Regions from separate parts of the Oceanisphaera sp. W20_SRM_FM3 genome, predicted to be linked through region 2. Evidence: predicted binding sites of a transcription regulator. Region 2 holds the regulator's gene; each other region holds the start of a gene.
The links. The regulator sigma-54, encoded in region 2, starts transcription at its own class of promoters, with help from an activator protein. The targets are predictions, from matches to a motif close to TGGCACNGTTTTNGCTT.

Region 1: a site for sigma-54 is predicted at 2,207-2,223, ahead of ACEN2G_RS02335 (urease accessory protein UreD). Genes of this name have one in related genera too.
Region 3: a site for sigma-54 is predicted at 2,662-2,678, ahead of flgB (flagellar basal body rod protein FlgB). Genes of this name have one in related genera too.

What each region holds. Positions count from the first base shown of each region.
Region 1 covers NZ_JBGQOP010000002.1:214,675-220,157, forward strand. The annotation lists gene ACEN2G_RS02325 (hypothetical protein) at 1-122, shown strand, start outside; gene ACEN2G_RS02330 (putative bifunctional diguanylate cyclase/phosphodiesterase) at 123-2,027, shown strand; gene ACEN2G_RS02335 (urease accessory protein UreD) at 2,267-3,139, shown strand; gene ureA (urease subunit gamma) at 3,197-3,499, shown strand; gene ACEN2G_RS02345 (urease subunit beta) at 3,511-3,831, shown strand; gene ureC (urease subunit alpha) at 3,824-5,483, shown strand, end outside.
Region 2 covers NZ_JBGQOP010000015.1:49,292-54,774, reverse strand. The annotation lists gene lptC (LPS export ABC transporter periplasmic protein LptC) at 1-261, shown strand, start outside; gene lptA (lipopolysaccharide transport periplasmic protein LptA) at 230-775, shown strand; gene lptB (LPS export ABC transporter ATP-binding protein) at 778-1,503, shown strand; gene ACEN2G_RS09610 (RNA polymerase factor sigma-54) at 1,687-3,141, shown strand; gene hpf (ribosome hibernation promoting factor) at 3,164-3,451, shown strand; gene ptsN (PTS IIA-like nitrogen regulatory protein PtsN) at 3,454-3,900, shown strand; gene rapZ (RNase adapter RapZ) at 3,910-4,776, shown strand; gene ACEN2G_RS09590 (HPr family phosphocarrier protein) at 4,763-5,038, shown strand; gene pmbA (metalloprotease PmbA) at 5,241-5,483, opposite strand, start outside.
Region 3 covers NZ_JBGQOP010000003.1:71,204-76,686, reverse strand. The annotation lists gene flgE (flagellar hook protein FlgE) at 1-980, opposite strand, end outside; gene ACEN2G_RS02910 (flagellar hook assembly protein FlgD) at 992-1,690, opposite strand; gene flgC (flagellar basal body rod protein FlgC) at 1,697-2,116, opposite strand; gene flgB (flagellar basal body rod protein FlgB) at 2,113-2,514, opposite strand; gene ACEN2G_RS02895 (CheR family methyltransferase) at 3,068-3,889, opposite strand; gene ACEN2G_RS02890 (chemotaxis protein) at 3,909-4,823, opposite strand; gene flgA (flagellar basal body P-ring formation chaperone FlgA) at 5,078-5,483, shown strand, end outside.

The DNA of each region.
Region 1 (5,483 bases), on a different contig from region 2:
TGCGTATTCGTGATAAAGGGCCGACTTGGCTGATGCTGCCTTTGTCTGATTTGAAACAATTAGATAATAAACGCTATCACGAACTCTTGATCTGGCAGCTCAGAACCCTGGATGTGCAATAAGTGAATAAAATTAAACTGCTCACCCTGCTGGCTATTGCCTTGTTGTTCGGTGCTAGCTCAGTCTATAGCTACTACCGTGACTTTGAAGTGGTGCGCCATGTGTCTGCCACCATAAAGGCGGTGGGTTGGAGTAGCTCAGAGCTGGAAATGGAAGTGGTTAAATTTGATCGTGCACTCACCGCCTTAGCGGCGGGCATCGAAGATCAGGAGTATGTGCAGCTGCGTTTTGAAGTGCTCTGGAGTCGCGTTAATAGCTTATTAGAGGGTAAAGAAAATCGGCCACTGCGTGAGCAGCCTGGCGTGTTGCCCGTGCTCGATGATTTGTTATTTCAGCTTCAGCTGTGGGAAGACAGCGTATATCAGCTGAGGACACAAGATCGCGTTGAGATTACTAGATTGCGCTCCGAATTGGCGCATTTTCAGCATTTAGTACGAGAAATTAACGTCGAGAATTATTCGGGCGACAATGTGTGGCGCCAATTAGACGTCATTCAAGGCTCACATCGTCACTCCAGTTTGTATTTAGTCGGCCTGTTAATAAGTGGTGGCTTAATGATGTGGCTGTTGGTACGCGAAAATCGACGCAATCGCCAGCTTGCCTATCACGACATGCTGACGGGTCTGCCTAATCGTATGTATTTTTATCAGATGATGAAACAGGCCATGCAGTGGGCGGATCGCCATCACTGCCGTTTGGCTGTGCACATGGTGGATCTAAATAACTTTAAGGCCGTTAACGATAGCTTAGGCCATGAAGTGGGCGATAAATTACTTAAAATAGTGGCCGATCGTTTGCGTGGTACTGTAGGTAAGCAGGGGGATGTAGCTCGGTTAGGCGGTGATGAATTTGTGATCATACAACGCCTATCCCAAGGACAAGATGCCAGCGCCATGGCGACTCAGCTGTGGCGCTCCATTGGCCGTGATGTGGCCTTGCCTGACGGTTGTTTATCGCCACAGGCCTGCATTGGCACCAGTTTATATCCTGCCCAAGGACGGAGTATCGCCGAGCTGCTGTGCCATGCGGATACGGCTATGTATTACGCTAAACATAATCGACAAGTGGCCATACAACTCTATGAAAGTGGTATGGATGAGCGACGTTTACGTCGCCAAAAGCTCGCCATTGCCTTGCAAGCCGCCATCGAACAAGATGCCTTAACGCTGCATTACCAGCCTATCTATCGCTTAAAAACAGGTCAGATTGAGTCGGTAGAAGCCTTGCTGCGTTGGTCGCATTTAGAATATGGCGCCGTGCCGCCACTGGAGATAATCTCGATTGCCGAGCAACACGGTTTGGCCCATCGGCTTAATGAATGGGTGTTGCTTAGTGCCTGCGCGCAGGCGCACCAATGGCAGCAACTCGGTCATCAGCGGCTTAAAGTAAACGTCAATATTAGCCCCAGTATCTTTATGGATGGCGAGCTGGCGAATACGGTGCGCCGCGTATTGCGCCTCACCCAACTTAAGTCGGCATCCTTAGTGTTAGAAATTACCGAAGACACCAGTTTATGGGATACGGCGGGCTCTGAGGATCAGCTTAAGCAGCTGCGGGCGTTGGGCATTGAGATAGCGCTCGATGACTTTGGTACCGGTTATTCTTCTTTTAGCCATTTACGGCAATTGCCACTGAATAAGCTAAAAATCGATAAGTCATTTGTGGCGGACATGGTCACGGATCTGCGCGCTTATCACTTGGTAAAAACGATTATCTCACTGGCGCACAGCCTAGACATGAGTGTGGTGGCCGAGGGCATAGAAGATGCAGAGCAAGCAGATAAATTGCAGCAATTAGGCTGCGAGTTAGGTCAAGGTTATTTGCTGGCTAAGCCAATGCCGGCGGCGGCCATGAGCGAAGCCTTGCAAGCGTCAAGAACAGGTCCGCGCAGCCTAGCTAACGCCTAACGATAGCGCCTATTGAGGCTGTGCTCGGTGGGCTAAGTCGCGCTGAGTGTGCACCATGCTGGTGCGAGCATTCAATAGTTTGCTCTACAATGGTGCGCTATGGGTATTTTTATTGTCTCCACGGACAGAAATAGCTTAGTAAGTAACATAATGTTTTGATTTTATGAGTATTTTATAGTTGGCATTAAATTTGCTATATTCTGCATACTTGTAGAAAAACCCTGATATGGCTGATGACGATGAGCGTAACGCCCAGCCTCACCCCTCTGGGGTATGGCGCAGATCGACTGTGGCTGGCCGAGCTGGACATTAAACTGGTTCCAATAGCCGACAAAACACACCTCAAGCAGTTAGCCTTTACTGGCCCCTTACGTATTCAACGTCCTTTCTATCCCGAAGGCGGTGTTTGTCACCTCTATGTGCTGCACCCGCCCGGCGGTCTTGTATCTGGCGATCAACTCAAAATTCAGGCCTTTTGTGCCGCCAACAGCCAAAGTCTGCTGACCACGCCTTCTGCCGGTAAAATTTACGGCCGCGACAGTGACGGCGTTGCCCAAGGGCAAAGAGTGCGGCTGCAGTTAGCCAATAACGCCGAATGTGAATGGTTACCGCAAGAAACCTTGATTTTTCGTGATGCGAATGCGCTGCTGGACACCCAAATTGAACTGGATACAGAGGCCCGTTTTATCGGCTGGGATCTGGTGTGCTTAGGGCGACCGGCGGCGGGAGAAGTGTTTAACAAAGGCCGGTTAGACCAACGCATTCGCCTATGGCGCAATGGGCGCTTATTGTTTAACGAACGTTTGCAACTCACGGCGGACAGTGAGCTGCAACACAGCCGAGTCGGATTGGCCGACCAATGCGTGTTTGGCACCTTGGTCGCCAGTGGCCCAGAGCTTGACGCTGCACCACAGACTGAGTTGCTCAATGCCTTGCGATCTTGCCTACCCAGCCCCGTTTTTACTGTTACCCAACGGCTAGGTGTGTTGCTGGTACGCTATTTAGGCAATGACATGAACCAATGCCGAGCTGGCATGTGGCAGGCTTGGTCGTTGACCCGACCCGTGCTGTTAGGGCGTCCCGCCTGCATTCCGCGAATTTGGCACACTTGATTTAGTAAACATGAATTTTGGCAAACATATGTTTGGCAACAATAAAGGAACACAAGCATGGAACTGAGCCCAAGAGAAAAAGACAAGTTATTGCTGTTTACCGCCGGACTTCTGGCCGAGCGCCGCTTGGCGCGAGGGTTAAAGCTTAACTATCCCGAGTCTGTGGCCTATTTATCGGCAGCCATCTTGGAAGGTGCTCGCGATGGGCGCACCGTGGCCGAGCTGATGGGCAGTGGTCGCAATTTGCTGACCCGCGAGCAGGTGATGGACGGCGTGGCCGAGCTAATACTAGAAGTGCAAGTCGAGGCTACTTTTCCCGATGGCACTAAGCTTGTCACCTTACACAATCCCATTCAGTAATAGGAAGCGACATGAAACCTGGAGCGCTACAGCTGGCCGCCGGCGACATTGAATTAAATGTCGGTCGCGAACGTCGCACCATTTTGGTGGCCAACACAGGTGATAGACCCATTCAAGTGGGTTCCCATTATCATTTTGCCGAGGTCAACCCAGCGCTGACATTAGACCGAACACAAGCGTTGGGCTTTCGGCTTGATATCGCCGCGGGCACCGCGGTGCGCTTTGAACCTGGGCAAGAGCGTAATGTTACGCTGGTGGCCTTAGGCGGCTTACGTCGAGTGTACGGTTTTAGGGGCGAAGTAATGGGCCCATTAGGAGAGCAAAATGTCTAAGATCAGTCGCACCGCCTACGCAGAAATGTTTGGCCCCACCACAGGTGACCGTATTCGCTTGGCCGATACACAGCTTTGGATCCAAGTTGAGCATGATTACGCCCAGTATGGTGACGAAGTGACCTTTGGTGGCGGCAAGGTGATCCGCGATGGCATGGGCCAAAGCCAACTTGGGGATGCGGATACCGTAGATACCGTGATCACCAATGTGGTGATTTTGGATCACTGGGGCATAGTCAAAGCCGATGTGGGCATTAAAGATGGTTTGATTGTCGCCATCGGCAAGGCCGGTAATCCGGACATTCAAGAGGGCGTGACCATTAATTTGGGTGCCTGCAGCGAAGTGATTGCCGGTGAAGGAAAAATGCTCACCGCCGGTGGCGTAGACAGCCATATTCACTACATTTGTCCGCAACAAATTGAAGAGGCCATTTGCTCTGGCATTACCACCATGATTGGCGGCGGCACGGGGCCGGCCACTGGCAGCAAGGCCACCACCTGCACGCCGGGTGCCTGGCATATTGCACGTATGTTGCAAGCCACGGATCAGTTGCCCATGAATTTTGGTTTTATGGGTAAGGGCAACGTAAGCGTGCCTGGGCCCTTGCGTGAACAGCTTGAAGCCGGCGCCATGGGGTTGAAGTTGCACGAAGACTGGGGCTCTACGCCCGCCGCCATCGATAACTGCTTGTCGGTCGCCGAAGAATTTGATGTGCAAATCGCCATTCATACCGACACCTTGAATGAGTCGGGATTTGTCGATGACACCCTAGGCGCATTTAAAGGGCGCACCATTCACACCTATCACACCGAAGGGGCGGGCGGCGGCCATGCACCGGATATTTTAAAAGCCTGTAGCCTGCCCAATGTGTTGCCCTCGTCCACCAATCCTACGCGCCCCTATACCATAAATACCGTAGACGAGCATCTGGATATGCTGATGGTCTGCCATCATCTTGACCCTAATATTCCGGAAGACGTGGCTTTTGCCGACTCGCGTATTCGCAAAGAAACCATAGCCGCCGAAGATATTTTGCAAGACTTAGGCGTGATTTCGATGATCTCCTCCGACAGTCAGGCCATGGGCCGGGTGGGCGAAGTGGTGTGCCGCACTTGGCAAACGGCTCATAAAATGAAGACGCAGCGCGGCCTGTTACCAGAAGATGAAGCGCTAGGTTGTGATAACTTTCGCGCCAAACGCTATATCGCCAAATACACCATTAATCCGGCCATTGCTCATGGGATCAGCCATATGGTGGGCTCAATCGAAGTCGGTAAGCTGGCAGATCTCGTGTTGTGGGATCCGGCTTTCTTTGGCATTAAACCGGCCTTGATCTTAAAAGGTGGCAGCATTGCTTATGCCCCAATGGGCGACATTAATGGCTCAATTCCTACGCCACAGCCGGTGCACTATCGACCCATGTTTGGCGCCCAAGGGCGCGCCGCCGCCGCCAGCAGTGTGACCTTTGTGAGTAAAGCGGCCTTGCAGCGCGATTTGAAGTCTCGCTTAGGCTTAACGCGGGACTTGGTGGCCTGTTTTAATACCCGCAGCGTGCAAAAACAAGACATGATCCATAACGGTGCCACGCCAGAGCTAGAAGTAGATGCACAAACCTATGAGGTACGTTGCGATGGTGAACTCCTGACCTGTG
Region 2 (5,483 bases):
GAGGGCATGGTCAACACAGGTGACAATGCCATCTTAAACGGCGATGTGGTAGGCAAGGGACTGCAAGCGGATGCAGCCATCAAAACGCTGAACACCGAATATCTGGAACTGGATTTTATTAATAATCAGCTACGCTCTAACCGAGCGGTACAACTGAGTGGCCCCAATTATCAGGCTAATGGTCTGGGTTTACTGGGAAAGATCGATCAACAAACGGTGGAACTACTGCATGATACTCAGGCAAGCTACACGACTCCTTAGTCTATCCGGATTATGTCTGACCAGCCTTTTAGCGCTGGGCATAAACCTAGCTCAGGCTAAAGAATCGGATTATAAGGAGCCTGTAACCATAGACTCAGGCAGCCAACTGGTAGAGCTGGCCGACAATAAGGTGACCTTTACCGATAATGTAGTCGTCAAACAAGGTACGCTCGACGTGCGCGCCAGTAAATTAGTGGTCACGCGTAACGACGAGGGCCTGCAGACTATGACGGCCTACGGCTCACCCGCCACCTACTATCAGGTGCTCGACAGTGGCCAACCGATTAATGCCAAGGCCAAGCAGATCACCTACGACATTAAAACCCGTACTATTACCCTGCTTGACAATGCCGAGCTCAAGCAAAACGACAACATAGTTACCGGCTATCGCATTCGCTACTTTATTGATAAAGAACAAATGGAAGCAGAAGGCCAAGGCAGCAACGGACGCGTAAAAACGATCTTCTTGCCTGAACAGCTGCAGAACATGAATAAAAAAGAGGCTAAACCCTAATCATGGCGACCCTGAACGCACGCGGACTGCAGAAAAGTTACAAGGGCCGTCAAGTAGTGGCCGATGTAAGCATCACCGTAAAAACTGGCCAAATCGTCGGTTTACTGGGCCCAAACGGTGCTGGTAAAACCACGTCTTTTTATATGATAGTAGGCTTGGTACAGCGTGATGCGGGCAGCATTACCATAGATGACCAAGATATTAGTCATCAGCCGATGCATGTTCGCGCTCGCGCCGGTATCGGCTACTTACCCCAAGAAGCCTCCATTTTTCGACGACTTAGCGTGGCCAACAACATTATGGCCGTGCTAGAAACACGTAAAGAGCTCAATGCCGTAGCGCGCATCGAAAAAATGGAGCAGTTGCTCGAAGAATTTAATATTGGCCATATTCGTGACAGCATGGGCATGAGCTTATCCGGTGGTGAGCGCCGCCGTGTCGAAATAGCCCGCGCCTTGGCCGCAGAGCCGCGCTTTATTTTATTGGATGAGCCCTTTGCCGGCGTCGACCCTATTTCGGTGTTAGATATTAAAAAAATCATCTTGCACCTGCGAGATCGCGGCCTAGGCGTACTGATCACCGATCATAACGTGCGCGAAACGCTGGATGTGTGCGAGCGAGCCTATATCGTGAGCCACGGCCATGGTATTGCCGCCGGCACCCCCGCCGAGATTTTGGCCAACGAACAGGTGAAAAAAGTCTATTTGGGTGAGCAATTTAGTCTTTAATAGACTAATAAATCGCGCGGCTATCATAGTTAGCTGCGCAACGGCCCGGCTATTTTGCAGCGCAACTTAAATGAATTTAAGTGAAGCCAAAACTCAGCCAGACCGTAACGTAAAGAGTAATACCGCCTCCTCTGCTGTTGATAAAGAAGGACTTTTGGTTGCTATGAAAGGATTTTTACAACTATGAAGCCAACTCTTCAATTACGTATGGGACAGCAGCTAACCATGACTCCCCAGTTGCAACAGGCCATTCGCCTGCTGCAACTATCGAGCCTAGAGCTGCAGCAAGAAATTCAACTGGCACTCGAAAATAATCCCCTGCTCGAGCAAGAAGAAGCCGACGAGTATGGCAACGACGATGAACTCGTACCGCAGCCAGCTGCCAAAGATGAGCAAATGGCTACCGACAAGGCCATGGAGCAACATCAGTTGTCTGATGAGATGCCCATGGACACTCAGTGGGATGATATTTATACCGCCTCCGCCGGCACCAGCGGCACAGGTGGCCTGCCAGACGGGCTAGAAGAGACCGTCTATCAAGGCGAGACCACAGAGACCCTGCAAGATTATCTGTTGTGGCAGATGCAGCTCACGCCCTTTAGTGAAACCGATCAGGCTATCGCCTTAGCTATTATTGATGCCATAGACGAAGCCGGTTATCTCAGCCTAGACATTGAGGGTATTCTGGCCTCGGTTATCGGCGGCGAGCAGCACATAGAAGCTGATGAAGTGGAGGCGGTGCTAAAGCGTATTCAGCACTTCGACCCTTTAGGCGTAGCCGCGCGCAGCGTGCAAGAATGCTTAGCTATTCAACTGAATGCCCTGCCTGCCAACACCCCTTGGCTCTCACAAGCTCAACGGCTGATCGCCGCGCACATGGATTTGCTGGCCACGCGCGATTATCGCAGCCTGCAGCGACTCACAGGCCTGAAAGAAGATGAGCTCAGAGACGTGTTGGCGTTAATTCAGCAACTCGAGCCAAGGCCTGGCAATAACCTGCTGCAACACAACTCAGAGTATGTGATCCCCGATGTGGTGGTCACTAAGCTGCAAGGGGTGTGGAAAGCCGAACTTAATCCCGAGGCCTTACCTAAGGTGCGCTTAAACCAAACCTATGCGGCCATGGGCCAAGGCCAGCAAGGCAGTGATGGCCAGTTTATTCGCCAGCACACTCAAGATGCCAAATGGTTTATCAAGAGCTTAGAAAGCAGAAATGAGACCTTGCTCAAGGTTGCTAATTGTATTGTCGATCAACAACAGGCATTCTTTGAGCATGGAGCCGAGGCAATGAAGCCCATGGTCCTGAATCAGGTAGCAGAAGTGGTAGAGATGCATGAATCGACGATTTCTCGTGTCACCACCCAAAAATTTTTACACTCACCCAAAGGGGTTTTTGAGTTAAAATATTTTTTCTCCAGCCATGTAGCTACCGAAAGTGGCGGCGAATGTTCTTCTACGGCCATTCGCGCCTTTATTAAGAAATTAGTCGCGGCAGAAAACCCGGTTAAGCCATTGAGCGACAGCAAAATCGCGCAATTACTGGACGAACAGGGGATACAGGTAGCCAGACGGACCATAGCCAAGTATCGTGAGTCACTGGCCATCCCCCCTTCCAATCAGCGTAAGCGCCTATTGTAGGCGGACTTAGAAGGAAGACTTTATGCAAATAAATCTGACTGGACACCATGTAGACATCACTGACTCCCTGCGTGACTATGTGAATAGCAAGTTTGCTAAGCTAGAGCGCCATTTCGATAATATCACCATAGTGCATGTAGTGCTGACGCTTGAAAAATTACAGCAAATTGCTGAAGCCAAAATTAACCTCAGCGGCGGTGAAATCTTTGCCACTTGTGAGCAAGATGATATGTACGCAGCCATCGACGGTTTGTTCGACAAACTCGATCGCCAAGTGATTAAACACAAAGAGAAGCTCAAGCAAAAATAACTATGGAAGTCGCCGATATACTAAGCAGGGACTGCACGCGTAGTGCCGTCCCTTGCACGAGCAAGAAAAGGGCGCTGGAAATCATCAGCGAGCTCGCAGCAGCACACCTCAACATCAACAGTCAGCAATTGTTTGACTGCCTTCTAGCACGGGAAAAAATGGGCAGCACCGGTATAGGTAACGGTATTGCCATTCCTCACGGCCGTATTAGCAATAACAATCAAGCCACCGCCGTACTGCTCACCTTTGCTGAGCCTGTGGAGTTTGATGCCATCGATAACCAGCCGGTGAGTTTGGTCTTTGCATTGCTGGTGCCAGAGCAAGAGTGTAAGCAGCACCTTAAAACCCTATCCTTGATCGCCGAAAAACTCAGTGACAAACAGATCTGTAAGCAATTACGTCAAGCCACTAGCGATGACGAGCTCTATCAAATCATGATTTCTTCTTAAGGAGTAAGTATGCAGCTGGTGATCGTCAGTGGTCGTTCTGGTTCGGGCAAAACCGTCGCATTGCGGGTACTCGAGGATTTGGGCTATTACTGCGTTGATAACCTGCCAGTAGAACTGCTGCCGAGTCTGGTTAAGATGCGCCGTGACAAACCAGGCGAAGTGGCGGTAAGCATAGATGTGCGCAACTTGCCTGACAATCCGGATAAAATGGAAGCTCTCCTTGCGGAGGTGCGTGCCATGGAAGACGTGAGTTTATCCAGTATCTTTATTGATGCAGATAATGCCGCTCTTATTCGCCGTTTCGGGGATACCCGCCGCTTACACCCCTTATCACGCTTGAGTTTGACGCTGGATGAAGCCATCCGCGAAGAAACCAACATGCTGGCGCCGCTATCGTCAGAAGCAGACTTGCGCATCGATACTTCTGACTTAAGTATTCATGATTTAAGTGAAATTATTCGTGCCCGCATCTTGGGTAAGAAAGAGCGCGAGCTAAATTGGGTATTTGAATCTTTTGGCTACAAGTATGGTATTTCACAAGATGCGGATTTTGTGTTCGATGCCCGCTTCTTGCCTAATCCCCATTGGATAGCCGAGCTCAGACCCTTTAACGGCCGCGATGAGCCGGTAGCGACCTACCTAAACAGCCAACTCGAAGTGACTAAGTACCTGTGGCAGATTGAAAATTTGCTGGTGACTTGGATGCCGCATTTAGAGCGCAATAACCGCAGCTACGTCACGGTCGCCATCGGCTGCACCGGTGGTAAACACAGATCCGTATATTTAGTCGAGCAACTGGCTCAAGCCTTTAAAACCATGGGCAAGAGCGTACAAGTACGCCACCGTACGCTGGAAAAAGAGCATGCAAAAAATTGAACGCGACTTAAAAATCGTCAATAAGCTCGGCTTACACGCCAGAGCCGCAGTACAACTGGTACAAGTCACGCAACAATTTTCCGCCACCGTGACTGTGTGCAGTCAAGGCAAGCAAGCCCCCGCCAACAGCGTGATGGGCCTGCTAATGCTAGAAACAGCACAAGGCAGCGCCATCCGCGTGGTCGCCGAAGGCACTGATGCCGCCGCCGCTATGGACGCCGTGGCCGAGCTAGTCGCGGCACGATTTAATGAAGCGGAATAACAGATAGCGGGAAGCTTGAAGCTGAGAGCCGGAAGCTAAGAACTGGCATAAAAATTCGAACCAACAAAAAGCCCTGCATCTTCTGATGCAGGGCTTTGTTTTTACTGCTCGCTTTCCGCTTTCCGCTTTCCGCTTTCCGCTTTCCGCTTTCCGCTTCTAGCTTCTAGCTTCTAGCTTCTAGCTTCTAGCTTCTAGCTTTCAGTTACTGCCCTGCTATCTTCATTTCATCAATCAACACTGAGCCGGTTTTTAGACTAGAGCGCAGCTCGGTATCTGTGCCTACCGCTTGAATGCCTTGGTACATGTCTCTGAGATTACCGGCTATGGTGATCTCTTCCACTGGATAAGCGATTTCGCCATTTTCTACCCAAAAGCCGGCAGCACCGCGCGAGTAATCGCCGGTCACTATGTTCACCCCTTGACCCATCATTTCCGTTACCAGCAG
Region 3 (5,483 bases), on a different contig from region 2:
CCAACGGTAGTACCGTCTTGGCTGTTCGAAGTTACCTCAAACGGACCTGAGTTCAAGGTCGCTGAAGGGATCTTAATCATAATTTGTTGATCAGGATCTGAGCCGTTAGTAAAGCCCAATGGTTGTGTGGTTAACTCATCTAAAGTCGGAGCAGGAGGAGTCGAAGCAATAAACTGGCCTGCAGTATCAAACGTTAATGGGTGCGAGTTAATACTATCTGCAGGTACATCGGGATCAAGGGGGTGCCCAGCAACAGCGGGGTTGGTTGTTCCTAAAGAATTCTTCCCATCTACATACACAAACATTTCCCAAGTATTAGGATCACCTGGATTTGCCGGCCCTGTTTTAACAAAGTACTGAGTCATGGTGTGGGTATCACCCAAAGAGTCATATACCGTCATCGAAGTAGATGAGGTATAAGTCTCTGAATCGGTGGGATCAAACTGAGTCAAGTCCAACGAATCGGCTTTAGTCGGCAAATTAACACCAGTTTTAGCCTCAGTAGTCATTTGTGGCTGACCAGCTTTGTCAGGAATTTTTAATGCTTGAGTACTATTAATACCCAAACCTGCTGGCGTACCGTCGGCATTCGCTTTGTAGGTTTGTAAGAAATGACCTTGAGAGTTAGTCACAAAACCTTGGTTATCTAAGCGAAAGGCGCCGGCACGGGTAAAGGTGCGGTCCAGTGAGCCAATTTCGTTGGATACCACAAAGAAGCCACTGCCGTTAATCGCCATGTCTAGCGAGTTATTGGTGAACTGCAACGCACCTTGGTGAAACTGCTGGGACACGGCGGCAGTTTGCACACCACTGCCCACTTGGGTTTTGGCGTTAGCAAAAATAGAGTTGGCGTATACATCGGCAAACTCGGCACGGGACTCTTTAAAGCCGATGGTGTTGACGTTGGCGATATTGTTGGCCGTTACGTCGAGATCTTTCTGTGCCGCGTTCACGCCACTAAGAGCAATATTAAAAGACATGGTGGAGCTCCTTACGCCGTTTTACGGCCAGCAATTTCGAGTACTTGGTTCAAGGGAACCCCCCCTAAACCCGATAAGTTAACCAGAGTCGGGCTGTTGGCACTGCCCAGCGTTACGCTGTCTACCCGGCCAAAGGCCAAGGCGTTGAGGTCTTCACGCTGGTTGCCAATGATGCCACTGACTTTAATTTTGTAGCGCCCCGTGGGAGCAGGCTCGCCTTGTTCGTTTAAGCCGTCCCAGGTAAAGGGCACGTTGCCGCGCTGTGGGCCATCTAGGCTCATGGAGCGCACTAATTCGCCCTTTTCATTTTCGATACGGATCACCACGTTATTGGCACCCTCACCGGTTACGGCCACGCCATCTACCGCATCGCTTTGATCCCAATAAGCTAAGTTACTGGGCAATAATACTTTTTGCCCTACTAGGCTAGACGCCTGCAGCGCTTGGCTGGAGGTCATTACTTCGCTCAAGCCCGAGAGCTGCTTGCTCATGTTACTGATGCCGTCTGCCGAGGTAAACGCCGTCATTTGCGCAATCATGTCGGAGTTATCCGCCGGTTTAAACGGGTCTTGATAGGCTAATTGTTGCGTCATTAGCGCAAAGAAGTCTTCTTGGCCGAGTTGTGCCCGGCTAGGGTCTTTGGCTTTATCGGCGGGGCTTTGCTCGCCGGGCCATTTAAGGCCGTTAAGGTAATCTTGATTTACTTGCATTCGTTATTACCCCTTACCGAGGCGCAGCGTTTGCTGCAACATTTGCTTGGCGGCGTCCGCTACCTGCACGTTAGTTTGGTAGTTGCGGGACGCACTCAGCATGTCGGTCATTTCTTCTACCACGTTGACGTTGGGCTTATAAATAAAGCCTTCTGCATCAGCCATGGGGTGGTCTGGGTGAAATTCTTTCAGTAATGGCTTGTCGGTTTCAACTATGCCCATCACTTTAACACCGACGCTTTCTTGACGATCAGACAGTGCTTGTTCGAGATCGGCGGCAAATACCGGTTTGCGCGCCCGGTAAGTTTCATTGATGCTGGAACTAACGCTGTCGGCGTTCGCCAAGTTACTGGCGGTGGTATTGAGGCGCACCGACTGGGCGCTCATGGCGCTGCCGGAAATATCAAATACCTTAAATAGGCTCACATTGATTCTCCTTTAATGGCTTTTAACAGGCCGCTTATTTTGCCGTTTAAAAACTCGAGCGAGGCTTGATACTGCAGGGCGTTTTCCATGTAGCTATTACGCTCGGTTTGCACATCAACCGTATTGCCGTCACCCGTATCGGGCTGATTAGGCACGCGAAACTGCACCATGCCCGGCGGTGCTATCTCAACGGCGAAGTGCTGCTGATTAGTGCGACTCAACGAAAAGCCTTGGTCGTTTTGTGCCTGACTGAGCGCCGCCTGAAAGTCCATGTCTTTGGCTTTATAGCCAGGCGTGTCGGCGTTGGCCAAGTTACTGGCCAGCACTTCGGCACGGTTTGAACGAGTCACCAGCGCGTGTTGATGTATGCCAAAGGCTTTGTCGAATGAAATCGTCACCCTGCACCTCTTGTCTTACGTTGTGTACGTTTTTTGCCAGTAGGCGGCAAATGCTTGCCACCTGCGGCTAAAATTGAGTGTTGACTTGGGTTTGAATACGCTGTGCTTACCCTAGGTTCAACTGATGCTTATGCTATAGCCATACACAAGCAAGACTCATGCCAATAGCAAGGCACTAAGCTAAAGACCAATAGCAAAAACGTACAGAATTCCTCTTCACCGAAGAGACGGGCACACTAAAAAAACAGAAATTTTCGGTAGGCATGTAGCCGGCACGGTTTTTAAACAGAGAGTTTCGCCGGTTCTGCGCGGCAGAATATTTTAGGGCCAATACCAAACCGTGGCGAACAAGTTGCCACCTACGAAAACACCGTTACCGTAGCCGGCAACTTGTTCGCCGGGCCAGCATAGCTGGATGGATTTTAAATCCCGCTGAGGCGGGACTGGCAGCTGAAGCGCCAGACTACAAACACACATAAGGCCCTTGTAGATGTGTGAAGCAGATATTTTGATAATAAAAAGGCAATAAAAAAAGGCCCTTGCGGGCCTTAGGTTATTTGATGCGGTAGATAATGCCGGGGTTACAACGGATCATTTCAAACTTGTCTGATAAGCCGGTGAGCGATTCAGACGCCCCAAGTAGCAAATAGCCACCGGGGTTAAGTGCTTGCGCAAACTGATTCAGAATTTTCGTTTTATTGGCCGGCGAAAAGTAAATTAATACGTTACGACAGAAAATAATATCAAATTTACCGAGCAAGCTGTAGCTGTCTAACAAGTTAAAGGGACGAAAACTGACCATGTTTCGTACTTTGTCTTGCAGTTGCATCTTGCCTTCGGCCAGCGGCGTAAAAAACTGGCTTCTACGCTCCGGTGACAAGCCGCGCGCCAGCGACAGGCTATCGTAAATACCACTCTTGCATTGCTCCAGCATGCTGGTTGAAATATCGGTGGCCACAATTTGTAATCCTGGCAAGCCGCCCGGTTTGCGGGCTTGATATTCAAGGGCCGTCATGGCTATCGAATACGGCTCTTGCCCTGACGAGCTAGCAGACGACCACACTTTTAAGGTTTTGCCCGGTTTGGCCAACTCAGGAAATAGCTTGTCGTTGAGCAAGGTAAAAGGATAACAGTCACGAAACCATAAGGTTTCGTTGGTGGTCATGGCATCGATCACCGCCGTTTTTAGCTCACGCTCACGCATATTCATGGACTTTACAATCAGCTCGTCTAATGACTCTATGTGAAAACGAGCCAGCAAAGGCGACAAGCGGCTTTTAACCAAATACTGCTTATTATCGCCTAACACTATGCCGGTGCTGGTTTCTAAAAAGCGACAAAAAGCGTGATATTGTTCTTCGGTCAGATTTTTCATCTGTGTCCTTTACGGCAGTTTAGAGCGCAGCCTTCACGGCTGTGGCCAGTTCGTCGGGATGAAATTTAGCGATAAAATTATTGGCGCCGACTTTTTCAATCAATGCTTTATTAAACACACCACTTAACGAAGTATGCAAAATAACATGTAAATCTCTGAGTGCTGCATCATTACGGATTTCGGCGGTTAAGGTATAACCATCCATTTCTGGCATTTCCACGTCGGAAATAACCATGCTTAATTGCTCATGAATAGGCCCCATAGCCGCTAATTCGCGCAACTTATTCAGCGCCAGCTTGCCGTTTTCCACCACAATACATTCAAGCCCTAAGGTCTCTACTGTTTTCTGAATTTGGCGGCGCGCCACAGAGGAGTCATCGGCAATCAAAATGGGTTTTTGGGTGAGGCTTTTTAACACCGAAACTTCATCCACTAACTCTTGTTTAACGCTTACGCTGCGCGGTGCAATTTCATCAAGAATTTTTTCGACGTCTAAGATCTCGACCAATTCACCGTCAATTTCGGTGACGGCTGTCATGTAGTTAGAACGGCCCGTGCCCTTTGGTGGCGGTAAAATCGCTTCCCAGTTCATATTAACAATGCGCTCAACTGAGCTGACTAAAAAGCCCTGTATGGAGCGGTTATATTCAGAAATAATCACGAAACTGGTGTCGGTTTGCTCAACCGGACGCCCACCCATGGCCTTACTGATATCAATAATAGAGATGGTTTGACCACGAACATTGGCCACACCTTTAATCACTGCATTACGCTGCGGCAAGGCCGTCAACTTAGGGCACTGCAATACTTCCTTGACCTTGAACACGTTAATGCCAAATCTTTGACGCCCGTTAAGTCTGAACAACAATAATTCCAGTCTGTTCTGACCTACCAGTTGTGTTCTTTGGTTTACCGAGTCGAGTACGCTCGCCATATACAGTTTCTCCATTAATGCCGTGGTAAGGTGTCCGTCCATGGCATGCTCTATGCATGATTGTACTTATTAGTAAGTGCTTATTGTATTTACGTATCGCGTTTACGCTGTTAACCGGCGCTAGCTTAGCATCCGCTAACAGCAGACGCTATCAGCGCTCAGTCAAGACGTGATATCGCACACTTCTTTATATCGGCCAAGAGGAAAGAATGCTTAACAGAATCTTTTTACCGTGCAACGCCATCAGGCAAAGCATGCGCGCATTATGTTTATTGCCCACCCTGTTCTTGCTACTGATCGGATTAGGTTCAGCGCAGGCGCAAACCTTGGGTGACAGCAGCGTGCATGATGAAATTCGCCGCTACGCCGAAGATTATGTTCGCGATCTCGTGCCTGTGCAGCCAGACGATAAATTAGAAGTGAATGCCGCCAGCATTGACACCCGCTTAGTCCTAACCGAATGCCTAGGCCAACTGACCGCGGATATTCGCGGGGCTGGTGAAGTTAAACGTAACACTCATGTATTTTTGCAATGCCATGAAACGCCCAGCTGGGAAATATTTGTACCGGTACGGGTAAAAGTTCTTAAACCCGTGGTCACCGCCAGTGATCCAATAACACGCAATACCTTGCTGCAAGCACAGCATTTAAGTGTGGATT